3 regions of the Brevibacillus ginsengisoli genome follow, and region 1 is predicted to be linked to each of the others. Evidence: riboswitches for the same ligand, from Rfam matches in the RefSeq annotation. Region 1 holds a riboswitch; each other region holds the start of a gene.
What was found. A riboswitch is a leader RNA that binds a small molecule or an ion and turns the genes downstream of it on or off. The one in region 1 is predicted to bind lysine.
Positions count from the first base shown of each region.

Region 2: it holds a riboswitch for lysine, as region 1 does, so the genes downstream of both, dapD (2,3,4,5-tetrahydropyridine-2,6-dicarboxylate N-acetyltransferase) here and ACQCN2_RS14820 (amino acid permease) in region 1, are expected to answer to the same signal.
Region 3: it holds a riboswitch for lysine, as region 1 does, so the genes downstream of both, ACQCN2_RS01935 (aspartate kinase) here and ACQCN2_RS14820 (amino acid permease) in region 1, are expected to answer to the same signal.

Region 1 is NZ_JBNJQR010000007.1:5,840-10,125, forward strand. Features, by position in the region: gene ACQCN2_RS14815 (methyl-accepting chemotaxis protein) at 1-843, opposite strand, end outside; gene ACQCN2_RS14820 (amino acid permease) at 982-2,457, opposite strand; lysine riboswitch at 2,572-2,759, opposite strand; gene fosB (metallothiol transferase FosB) at 2,972-3,397, shown strand; gene ric (iron-sulfur cluster repair di-iron protein) at 3,525-4,226, opposite strand.
Region 2 is NZ_JBNJQR010000003.1:223,429-227,714, reverse strand. Features, by position in the region: gene ACQCN2_RS08245 (aspartate aminotransferase family protein) at 1-766, opposite strand, end outside; gene dapD (2,3,4,5-tetrahydropyridine-2,6-dicarboxylate N-acetyltransferase) at 840-1,550, opposite strand; lysine riboswitch at 1,681-1,861, opposite strand; gene map (type I methionyl aminopeptidase) at 1,928-2,680, opposite strand; gene ligD (non-homologous end-joining DNA ligase) at 2,735-3,658, opposite strand; gene ACQCN2_RS08225 (divergent polysaccharide deacetylase family protein) at 3,655-4,286, opposite strand, start outside.
Region 3 is NZ_JBNJQR010000001.1:368,592-372,877, reverse strand. Features, by position in the region: gene metX (homoserine O-acetyltransferase MetX) at 1-395, opposite strand, end outside; SAM riboswitch class I at 521-647, opposite strand; gene ACQCN2_RS01935 (aspartate kinase) at 740-1,981, opposite strand; lysine riboswitch at 2,220-2,409, opposite strand; gene uvrC (excinuclease ABC subunit UvrC) at 2,564-4,286, opposite strand, start outside.

The DNA of each region.
Region 1 (4,286 bases):
AGAGGCAATCTGTAGAATGGCTGCATTCATTTTTTGGATCATGGCTTGCAGATTTCCTAGAAATGTATTGAATCCTTGTGCCAATTGACCGATTTCATCTTTAGTCTCGACCTGTAAGCGTGCTGTTAAATCCCCTTCATTCCTTGAGAGTTCAAGCATTTTGTTCGAAACAAGCGTTAACGGTTTGAATTTTCTGAAAAATACATAAATTATAGTCAAAAGTATAATTGCGGTGATTCCAACTAAGATACCGAGTAGCATCAGGTATGTGACAGTTTGCTGTTTTGCTTGGTCAGCTTCAGTCTTCGCACGATCGTTCATCTTCTGCTGAAACTCTTCTATCGGCTTCATGATAATACTTTTTTTCTGGTCATAATTGTCGTCAAACATTAGTTGGCGGGCCTTGTCCAAATTATTCTGCTCGACTGCCTTCATTGCCGCATCCTCGATCGCGATTAGCGCATCGGAGTTTTGTTTCGCCTGTGCAATCAGATCGAGTTCATCTTGAGGAGCCTGTAATTCCTTTAATCTAAGTACTACTCGGTCTCGTGTCTTTGTCTCTTTTACCTCCCGCCAATAATTGTCAAAATGCTTCTTATCCCCAAACACACTATACCTTCGCGCTTCATTGGTTAGATAGTCGGAGGCATTAGCAAGATCAATACCAAGTTGTTTAAATTCAGCTTGTCGTAACGTTGCGGCGCGTTCCCTTTCATAACTGGAGTTTAGCAAAATTACACAGGTTACAACCATAATGATGAGTAGAACAAATACGATGCTAACTGTTTTCAACAAAGTAGCTATTCTCATCGCAATCCCTCCAGAAATAATATTTACTTGCATTATATTTACCCCTAAAGCTCTTCTCAAGAAACCTATTAACGTGTGAAAATTATGTGAACAAAAAGCTGTTGAACCGAAGTCCAACAGCTATCATACACATATTTGTTCCTTCAAGTAGTCTTACCCAATCAATCAGCTCTAATCCTCTACCTCAAAATTACATTCTTTCAGCGGAACAATCCTGGTTTTATTTTTGAATTTGTACCCCAGCCACAACGCTAGGAACAGCGGAATTCCGATGTAGGAAACGAGAATTCCATTCCAGTCAACCTCTCCGCCAAGGAAAGCCTGGTAATTCTGGCCAATGGTGACGATCAAGCAGATGACGAAAGCGAAAATTGGGCCAAACGGGAACCATTTTGCTCGGTACGGCAGGTCATTGAGATCGCGTCCTTGTGCCACGTACGCTTTTCTAAAACGATAATGGCTCGCGGCAATCCCCAACCACGCAATAAAACCAGACATACCGGAGGCGTTCAACAGCCAGATATACACGGTTCCATCTCCGAACAGAGAAGCCAGAAAAGCGAATGCCCCGATAAACGTAGTCACAAGGAGCGCGTTCACAGGAATCCCGCGTGAATTGATTTTGGCGAGAAACTTAGGCGCTTTGCCTTCTTTCGCCAACACCCAGAGCATACGGGTAGACGCGTACATCCCTGAGTTACCCGCGGATAATACGGATGTCAAGATCACGGCATTCATCACGGAAGCGGCGAAAGCTAGTCCCGCTTTTTGAAATACAATGGTAAATGGGCTGATCGCGATATTTTCCACACTACTGCTCACCAGATTCTCGTTGGTGTACGGAATCAGCATGCCAATAATAAATATAGCAAATACGTAGAAAAGTAAAATTCTCCAAAAGATTTGTTTGATCGCCTTTGGAATGTTACGCTTTGGATCTTCACTTTCCCCTGCGGCAATCCCCACCAGCTCTGTACCCTGGAAGGAGAAACCGGCAATCATAAAGATTCCAAGCATGGCCATAAATCCGCCTTTGAATGGCGCTTCACCTACTGTGAAATTCTCCCACCCAACAGGCTTTCCATCGAGAATTCCCAGAATCATCAGAACCCCAACGACCAGGAAAATAATAATCGTCACAACCTTGATCATCGAGAACCAGTACTCCGACTCTCCATAACCACGAACGGATAAATAATTTAAGCCAAACATAAGTGCTAAGAACAAGCCGCTCCAAATGAGAGAGTTGGTTGTCGGAAACCAATATTTCATGACGAGTGCACCAGCGGAAATCTCTACCGCAATGGTGATCGCCCAGTTATACCAATAGTTCCATCCCAACGCAAATCCGAGAGAAGGATCTAAGAATCGTGTGGCGTACGTGCTAAATGAACCGGATACAGGAAGCAGGGTTGCCATCTCGCCAAGGCTTGTCATCAGGAAGTAAACCATTAGACCGATCGCAAGGTAAGCGACAAGCGCTCCACCTGGTCCCGCATCGTGGATCGATGCCCCGCTTGCGACGAATAGTCCTGTCCCAATCGAGCCGCCAATCGCAATCATGGTCATATGCTTCGCGCGTAGTCCACGCTGTAGATGATTGGACTGATTGGATCCATCTGTTTGTCCGTTTGTGCTGCTGTTCATCTCTTTCACCTCTATCAAAATTATGTTTTTCTTGCTAGCTTCGAAGAGGTGGGCACAAAAAAACCGCACAAAACGAGTTGGGCGGAATTCTACTAAAACCCACACCAGATCTTCGCTGAAGATAGCACAACACGTTTACCTGTGAAGTAAACGTGACAGTTCTGTCCCTTTCGAGTACAGCCCCAACCCGCTTGCACGAGAATCCAAGCGGACTTCGGCAGCTTTTCCTTTTGTCTGGAGTCATTGATTTTCTCTGAATCTCCTGCAGACTACTCTTAAAAGCCGCGACCTCTACCCCATCGATCCGATGAGGATTTATTATTTAATTGGTTGATGAATAACATACATGATTATAGTTTAATGTTTCTAAAATTTCAACTACCCGATTATTCCATTCGGTTTATTCATTCACTCTAAACCGCTTCAGAGGTTCACTCCTTGATTCGCATTCGGTTCTAAGACCATAATTGAGAAAGGCCAATAGCTTGCCAAATACACATTCAAGGAGTTAGCCATGAAGATTAACCATGTCTGTTTTTCCGTTTCCGATCTGAAGCGCTCGATTCAATTTTATCAGGAAGCGTTGGGCGCCAAGCTGCTGGTAAAAGGCAGAAAGCTCGCCTACTTCCTTCTTGACGATCTTTGGCTCGCGCTTAATGTGGAAGAGGACATTCCTCGCAACGAAATCCAGCACTCGTATACACATATGGCGTTTACCGTGGAAGAAAGCGAACTGGCCGTCTTGGAAGCTCGGCTTAGGTGTTTGGGCGTCAACATTCTTTCGGGTAGAACAAGAGATGAGAGAGATAAACAATCGATCTACTTCACCGATCCAGACGGACATAAGTTTGAATTTCATACGGGATCGCTTGAGGATCGGCTTGCCTATTATCGGGATGAGAAGACCCACATGACCTTTTATGGAAGTTCTCTCGATTAATCTATCTTCCGGATTGTAGCCCACCTTCCATAATTCCACATAAAAAAACCCTCTCCCAACGATTCAGCAACTGCCTACCGTCAGAACAGGGTTTTGGGATGATCAGCCAAAGAGATTTCCTGCTAAATTAATCATTCAAACGTGGAAACAAGATATTGTTCTCCAGATGAATGTGTTCAAACAGATCGGATTCGAGCTCCGCCAGCTTGTGAAACGTTATTGTGTAGGTACGGCAAGCTCCCTCCGGCAAGGTGTAGTCATTCGTGATGGCTCGCATCTCTTTTAAAAGATTGCCGGCAAGCTCATGCTCGCTCTCCAGCTCGTTAAGTTTGGCAAAAGCCTGGTTGCGATTTTCTTCTGTCGGAATGGCTTCATAGGCACGAATCAGCGGGAAGAGAATCTCTTCTTCTTTTACCAAATGCTGCTCAAGTTCTAGCTTCAAGCTGTGAAACAATCGATGAAGCTGGCTCAACTCAGGATGGGCAGGGCCGTGAACCCGCATGATTTTGGTCACGAATTCACTGAGTAACGGCAATTCCTTCGTCAGATAGGCGTGATGGGTATTCACCACAAATTCGATGATCTCGCTTGAAGGTGCTTCCTTCCAATTACGGCTGGCGTTCTGTTTGTTCTGAGCGTCTTCAAAAGCTGCCTGAAGCTTGTTCAGCACTTCTTCTCCGTTCAGCTTTAGCTGGTCAAAAGCATGGGCAAGCGGGCGGTTGCCACCGCAGCAAAAGTCAATTTTATATTCTTTGAAAATGTTGCTCGCTCCCGGGAATCTCGCAACGATTTCTCCTATTTTATCTGTTGTATTAAACTTCATTTCCATCATAACTACCTCCTTTATAAGGGCATTATAGTCCGATTCAGGAGGAAAAAATGTGATCTG
Region 2 (4,286 bases), on a different contig from region 1:
TCAGTTTATGGCCAGCGATGAGTCCGCCAAGCGGCAGGCCTCCACCCACGCCTTTGGCAAATAAGATGAGATCAGGGGTCACATCCGCATGTTGGTACGCGAAGAATTTTCCTGTACGGCCAACTCCCGTTTGGATCTCATCAATGCATAGAAGCATGCCCTCACGCTCCGTAATCGCAGCCACCTGCTGAAGATATTCTATACGCAACGGAATGACACCGCCTGAGCCTAGCACCGGCTCCATTAAAACAGCCGCTGGCTTCACACGAGCGCAAAGGTCTTCCAGCTCAGCGATGTTATCCACCTCAAGCTCATACACCGGAAAATCTGGTTGTGGAAAATCCTGATAGACATGCGGTTGTCGAGTTAGACGAAGCGCTCCTAGTGTCCGACCATGGAAGCTGTTTTTCAATACGACGATTCCCTCGCGACCATTTCCCCGCTTGAGCGTCCACTTATGAATGAGTTTAATCGCCGCTTCTGTTGCTTCTGCTCCCGAATTCCCGAAGAAGACCTTACCTGGAATCGAATTCTCTACCAGACGCTTAGCCAATTGAATAGCGGGCGGATTGAGAAAATAATTCGAGATGTGCAGAAACTTCTCACCCTGCTCACGCAATGCTTGCATGACATGAGGATGTGAATGGCCGAGAATATTCACTGCAAGCCCCGTAAACAGATCAAGGTATTGTTTTCCTTCCGTGTCAAACAGGTAGTTGCCTTCCCCTTTGGCTATGGCAATAGGTAATCGTTTGTAAGTTGACATGATATAGTTTTCATCTAATGAACGCCAATCTTCCAAGGGTCTCTCCTCCTTCGCTTTGGACCTAGCGTGAGTATTACAGTTGGCGAAGCTCTTGTTTAATCTCGGTTTTGGATTTGGTTTTTTCGTCAATTTTTTTGATCACGCGTGCTGGTGTACCTGCCACTACTACATACGGAGGCACATCGTCAATCACCACAGCACCTGCAGCGACTACAGAGCCTTGACCTACTCGGCAGCCCTCCAGAATAACGGCATTGGCGCCTACAACAACATCATCTTCAATGATGACAGGGGTTGCGGAAGGTGGTTCAATTACGCCAGCTACAACGGCACCCGCTCCGATGTGACAGTTTTTGCCGATGGTTCCGCGTCCGCCTACGACTGCGTTCATGTCGATCATGGTCCCTTCGCCAATCACAGCGCCAATGTTGATCATAGCCCCCATCATGATGACGGCGTTATTGCCGATTGTCACCTGATCACGGATAATTGCGCCTGGCTCGATACGAGCTTGAATATGTTTGGTATCAAGCATAGGAATTGCCGAATTGCGGCGGTCGCTCTCCACTACGTAATCTTCAATTTGGTCTTTGTGTTGTTCTAATACTGGTGCAATCTCGCTCCACTCACCAAACAATACGCCTACATTGCCTGTGATGAACGTTTTGGTGTTAGCTCCAAAGTCAATGCCTTCCAATTGTCCTTTGATATGTACTTGTACTGGGGTTTTCTTGACGCTTTTCTGGATAAAAGCGATGATTTCGTTGGCATTCATCATGTTCATTACTTTCTACCTCCACATTGGTTTAACCATCAACTGATTCTTTCTTTGTACCGCAGGTAATCTAGCATTGACATCAACCAAAAAATGCAATGAGCAGCATATCTACTCATTGCATTTGATTCCCCTGCAAATGATAAATAGCGCTCCACGAAAGTAGCCTTTCATGACAAGATGGCCGTTATTCACGGACACCCCAGCCGATGTTGCGGGGGGCAACGTCGACTTCGGCACTTTGACCTTTCATTCTCATCCGGAGCCCCTTCTCCCGTAGACCAAGAATTACTGATTCGCAGCGCACCTCTATTTACACCTGATTCAATTGTATTTACTCTAACAGAATCAAGTGAAACAGACAACTAGAAATGCAAAAGAAAGTATTAAAGATCCAGTTGGGTAAGAATTCGCGGACCCGATTTGGTGATCGCAATGGTGTGCTCGTACTGTGCGGATAAACTACCATCTGCGGTACGCGCTGTCCACCCGTCATCATCGACGGTGGCATGGTACGTCCCGGTATTGATCATCGGTTCAATCGTAATCACCATGCCTTCTTTGAGACGAACGCCTCGTCCGGGAGGTCCGAAATGGGGAACAACCGGATCTTCATGCATCTCCTTGCCGATTCCGTGTCCACAGAAATCACGAACAAGCGAATACCCTTGAGACTCCCCGTATTCCTGTATCGCGTGAGAAATGTCTCCCAAACGGTTGCCGATCACCGCTTTTTCGATCCCGACAAAAAGGGCCTGCTTGGTCACATCCAACAGACGCTGTGCCTCGGTGGACACTTTGCCTACCGCATATGACCAAGCGGAGTCTGCCAACCAATCATTTAACCTGACAACCATATCAATGGTCACAATATCTCCTTCGCGCAACTCCTTTTTGGAAGGAAATCCGTGACAGATCACATCATTGACCGACGCGCAGGTTGCGTACTCGTATCCTTGGTATCCTTTTTGTTCGGGTGTTGCGTTATGTTTAGCCAGAAATTTTTCCACAAACTGATCGATTTCCCAAGTCGTAATTCCCGGCTTGATTAATTTCGCAATCTCTTGATGACAAGCTGCCAGAATCTGGCCCGCCGCGTGCATCTTATTAATCTCTTCCTCTGATTTAAGATAAATCAAAGAAGCCACCTCCTATACATCTATATATTATACCTCTGAAGTGGCTATTGGTGATTAACTTGTTTTTTGTTTAGAAATCCATTCCAGGCAATAGTCAAAATTCTGCCGGGATCTGCTCTCCTCCATCTGTGCAAATGGACAGCCGTTCTGTTGAATCCGCCTAGGTAGCATCTCTAGCGTGAAGTCATGAGGACGAAGTTTTTCGTTCACTTCCTGCCAGATTAATGGTGTGGCGATCAATGCGTCCTCGTTGCCTCGAGCCGAGTAGGGAGCAATAATCGTCTTTCCTTCCGCATGTTGAACATAATCCAGATACAGTCGGTTGGCGCGATTCTTTTTTAATCGTTCCGTTGTGAAAAGGGAGGGTTCGCGCGCAGTCAAATAATCGGCAACGAATTTGGTGAAGCTTCTGGTTTCTTCAAATGTATATTGTTCTTTAGGAAGCGGAATGTACACTTGCAAGCCTTTGTTTCCTGATGTTTTGACGAACGAGACAAGCTTCAACTGATCAAAAATCTCTTTCATCATCAAGGCCGCATGTACAGCCAGAGCAAATTCTTTCTGTGACGGAGGGTCAAGATCAAATACGATTTCTTGCGGTTTAGTGGAATGGATGGTGACAAATGGAACGTGCAATTCGATGGAGGCTTGGTTCCCCAACCAAATTAAAGTGGCTAAATCATTGCAGAGAATATACCGAATATCTTCCACAAGATAGGTTTGGACAAAATCGGGAGCATATGACGGACAGTGTTTTTGATAAAACTTCTCTTTGGTTACCCCGTCAGGAAAGCGAATGACTGTTAATACCCGATCCATTACATGAGGAAGCATATATGGAGCCACCTGAATTAAATATTCGAGATACTGGACTTTGCTGATAGGCTTCTGCGGCCATAACAGCTTGTCCGGATTGGAAATACCAACGGGCGTTCCATCCACCATCAGCTCAACACGTTCCATCGTTGCTGATGTCATTTGTTCCCTTCCTTTCGTTCACGCTTACCAATCACGTGATAATTCGGATCCATTAACTGGGTGGCAGTCACCAGCTTGCCTTCATTTTTTAAAAAGGAACTATTCTCCTTTAAAACTGAGGCTGTCTTCTTCCCTTGGATTCCAACGTGTCCAATCGCGATGCAATTTGAATTGGTCTTTAAATAGTCGTGCAGGGAATACACCTTTTTGGCGATATGCCGTTTGCTATATTGATTATCGAGAAAGAGATTGTTCTGAATATAAGGCACACCCATTTCGCGGGCTACCTTTTCCACTACACTAAAGTAGGTCGTATGGCTGTCCAAATACACTTTTCCACGGTCTCTGCACACCTCCATGACTGCGCGCATGACTCGTACATCGGCTGTCGCTTTGGAGCCCATGTGGTTGCTGATCCCCACTGCGTAAGGAACATTTTCAAAAGCGGCATTTACTCTTTTTTTAATCTCTTCATTTGAGAGGTCGGTAGTAATAGCGCCGGGTCCCAACCAGGAAGCCTTTCCCCGCAACGGCTCCATCGGCATATGAACAAAAACCTCATGTCCCAAGCGATGAGCCCACTCGGCATCCCGCTTGGTGGTCGACAAAAATGGCATAACGGCAACGG
Region 3 (4,286 bases), on a different contig from region 1:
TACAGATGGTGAACACCGAGCTCACTCAGTAAACATCGTTGCGCTCGCACCATGTCGCGGATCGTGACCATCGGGAAGCTGGAACCATACGGGCGATTCGTCTCAGGATTCAAGCTGGCTGGCCCCGTAGAGCCGTAGCATCCACCGAGAACATTGCTGCAAATGACGAAGTATTCGTTTGTATCAATCGGCATGTCGGGCCCTATAAGTCCTTCCCACCAGCCTGGACGACTCCCGTCACCTACAGCATATACGTCTCCCGTTAGAGCGTGGCAAACTAGAATCGCGTTATCACGGTTGGGATCATAGGTACCATACGTCTGATAGCCGATCTCCACTTGCTTAAGGACTTCCCCCGATTCCAGCTGCAAATCTCCAATGAATGCTTTTTGCACAACGCTTTCCCCCTTACTATCCGACGAAAAGAATTCGTCCCTCACCTCTCTAGCGGGCTTACGCAAATGGTAAAAACCCCTCTTCGAAGAGAAGAGGGGTTGATTTCTGAATAGACAGATACCCGCTCTTATCTTCCAAACGCGTCCATTGCAGTTCTTCTGCGTCGCGCGTCTGCTGGATTTAGCACCTCTCCGCTACTGCGGGGTTGCCGGGCTTCATCGGGCCAGTCCCTCCACCACTCTCGATAAGAGAATCCATATTATTTCATTCATCATACGATTTGGAAGAGGAAAGTGTCAATATCTAACACGAGCTTCTTCCAGTCTTCTTTGTGTGTGTTCTCTTACATTCCGTGTACCACAGCAGCTTCTTCCACATCCAGGCCAAAGGCTGTGTGCAATGTGGTCACCGCAAGCCCAGTGAACTCTGCTGGGATGACGCAGGAGATTTTGATATCTGAAGTGGAGACCATTTTAATCGAAATCTGTTGCTCCGCCAGCTGTCTGAACATCTCCGCTGCCACACCTGGATTGGTCACCATGCCCGCGCCTACAATCGAGACTTTGGTTAATCCCTGTTCGTATTCAACCGAATCAAACCCTAGTTCGGCTGATTTCTGATTTAATACCTCCAGCGCATGCGTCAGATCATCCGCTGAGACTGTAAAGGAAATATTGGTTTCAGCCGCATCATACGAGCTTTGAATAATGATATCGACATTCACTTGAGCACAAGCCAATGTGTTGAATAAAAGGGATAATGTTCCTACTTTGGCCGGCATGCCGACAACCGTAATCTTGGCAACGTCCTCGTCATGCGCAACACCGCTTACCACTCTTCCTGTTTCCATTGACGAACCCTCCTCCACATAAGTACCCTCTTCATTCGTAAAGCTAGAACGTACGACTAAACGCACTTTATATTTTTTCGCTGTCTCCACGGAGCGTGGATGAAGCACGCCTGCACCGAGATTTGCCAGCTCCAGCATTTCATCATAGGAGATACTGTCCAGCTTTTGAGCTGATTTAACAACTCTTGGGTCAGCTGTAAATACACCAGACACATCCGTAAAAATCTCGCACTTATTCGCTTCCAGACTGGCAGCCAGCGCGACAGCCGTCGTGTCGGATCCACCTCGACCTAATGTCGTTATCTCTCCTGCTTCCGTAATTCCTTGAAACCCGGCCACGATCACGATGCGCCCTTGGCTAATCGCCTCTCGAATTCGCTGATTATCAATGTCTTGGATACGGGCTTTGGAGTGTACGGAATCTGTCATAATCCCCGCCTGCCATCCGGTCATCGAAACCGCCGCATGACCTTTGCTCTCCAATGCCATCGCGAGCAGCGCGATCGATACCTGTTCACCCGTTGTCAGCAGCATGTCCAGCTCACGGGCCGGTGGCTGTTCACTGATTTGTTTCGCCATGTCAACCAACACATCGGTGGATTTGCCCATCGCGGACACAACAACTACGACGTCATTTCCTTGCTCTTTCGTCTCAATAATCCGGTCTGCTACCCGCATAATCCGTTCAATCGTTCCAACTGAGGTTCCTCCGTATTTTTGCACGATCAATCCCATCTGGTTTCTCTCCCCTATCGAATAATCACTGATCCTATCCTGATACCATAACTTCCACGTAAGCTTATTTATTATTCACGCAATATTTTCGGTTGATGACCTAAACAAAAAAGGCAACAACAAGGTTAGACCTGTCGTTGCCCTACTTATGGACATACCAGTGCCTCCCTCCCTTGGACACGTCGGCGAACAACTCCGCATTATTCACAACACGTGAATACACGAAGTCCTTCATCCTCTGTGAGATAGCTCTCCAACGTTGTATTAGGATTTGATACAGCGTTGACAGTTCTGTGCTTCTTCAACACAGACCCAGCACAACAAGCATCGGGCCGCCTGTTGCACTTCGGCGAATTCCCCTTTCCCACACCCTGCTAATGCCCGCATCTTCGGGGGGTACTCTTGGTTTTCGCGCCTCTACCTCACTCCAGTTATGGGAAGTGAGGTTACTTATTTAATTGTTTTGGATTATAGCATGCGTTTGTGGCATGTTCAACCTCTATTTTTGCAAAAAACATCTCAACGTTTTTCATTAAAGTCGAGATGACCGCATGGCGGACACCTAAAACGGTCATGACTGTTTTAGGTGTCCAGCTTGCGCAGCTTCTCGATGATCTCTCGCGCCAGCTTGTCACCTATACCGATTTGCCGGAAATCCTCTACGCTTGCCTCACGCATTTTGGTGAGTGAACCAAAATGTTTGAACAAGAGCTTGCGTCGCTTCTCGCCAATTCCCGGAATCTCATCCAATTGGGAGCTCAGCATTGTTTTTCCGCGCGACTGGCGATGGAAGGTAATCGCAAAGCGGTGAACCTCGTCTTGTATCCGCTGTAACAAGTAGAATTCGTAACTGTCCCTCTTTAAATCAACGGGCTCTGGTGGGTCTCCAAACAACAGCTGTGCCGTTTTATGCTTCTCGTCCTTCGCCAAACCACAGACGGGTATATAAAGTCCAAGTTCATTCTCGAGCACGTCCATCGCCGCCGATATTTGTCCTTTTCCGCCATCAATGACAATCAGGTCAGGAAGCGGTTGATTTTCTTTTAGCAAGCGGGTGTAGCGCCTGCGCACGACCTCCCGCATAGAGCCGTAATCGTCGGGGCCCTCAACGGTTTTTATTTTGAACTTGCGGTATTCCTTCTTATCCGGGCGACCGTCAGTAAAGACAACCATCGCGGATACCGGCTCAGCTCCTTGAATATTGGAGTTGTCAAACGCCTCAATCCGCTTGGCTACCCCTATTCCTAGAACGTGCCCAAGGTTGTGTACCGCCTGAATAGTTCGCGCCTCATCTTTGGACATTAAAGCGAATTTCTCCTGCAAAGCGATGCGCGCATTCTCGTCGGCCATCTTCACCAGCTCGTGCTTTTTCCCTCGCTTAGGAGTCAGTACCTTGACATTCAGCCACTCTGACAGCAGTTCAGCCTCACTTCGTTCCGGCAAAAGAATTTCTCTTGGCAATGCCTGCTGTTTATCGTAATAAAACTGGGTAACAAACGACATGAAATCTTCTGTCTCATCCCCATAGTATGGGTACATCGTGGTTTCCCGCTGGATCATTTTTCCTTGGCGCATGTAGAAGACCTGAATGCACATCCAGCCCTTCTCCACAGCAAAGCCAAAAATATCCCGATCCACCGTATCCGTAAAGGTCACCTTCTGCTTCTCCATAACCGCCTCAATATTGCGAATCTGGTCTCGCAGCTCCTTCGCCCGCTCGAATTCCATCTCTTCCGCTGCTTGGTGCATGCGCTCGGTCAGCTCTTTTTTCATCTCTTCATGCCCGCCGTCAAGAAACTTGGCGATTGCCTCGACGATTCGCTCGTTCTGTGCCGCGTCCACTTCATATACGCAGGGAGCAAGACACTGACTTAGATGGTAGTACAAACAAACCTGCTTCGGCATCGTCTGGCATTTTCTTAACGGGTAGAGTCGATCTAACAGCTTCTTCACTTCTTGAGCGGCTCCGGCATTCGGATAAGGACCAAAATACTTGGCTTTATCCTTCAGCACTTTGCGTGTGATCTCTAGTCGTGGATGAGCTTCGTTAGTGATTTTAATGTAAGGATACGTCTTGTCATCCTTCAGCAAGACGTTATATCTCGGATTGTATTGTTTGATTAAATTACACTCCAGAAGCAGAGCTTCAATGGGGGAGGAAACGACGATGTATTCAAAATCAGTAATTTCACTGACCAACAGCTGCGTCTTGCCGTCATGACTGCCTGTGAAATAGGAGCGAACGCGATTTTTCAATACTTTGGCCTTGCCGACGTATATGATTTCACCATTCGCGTTCTTCATC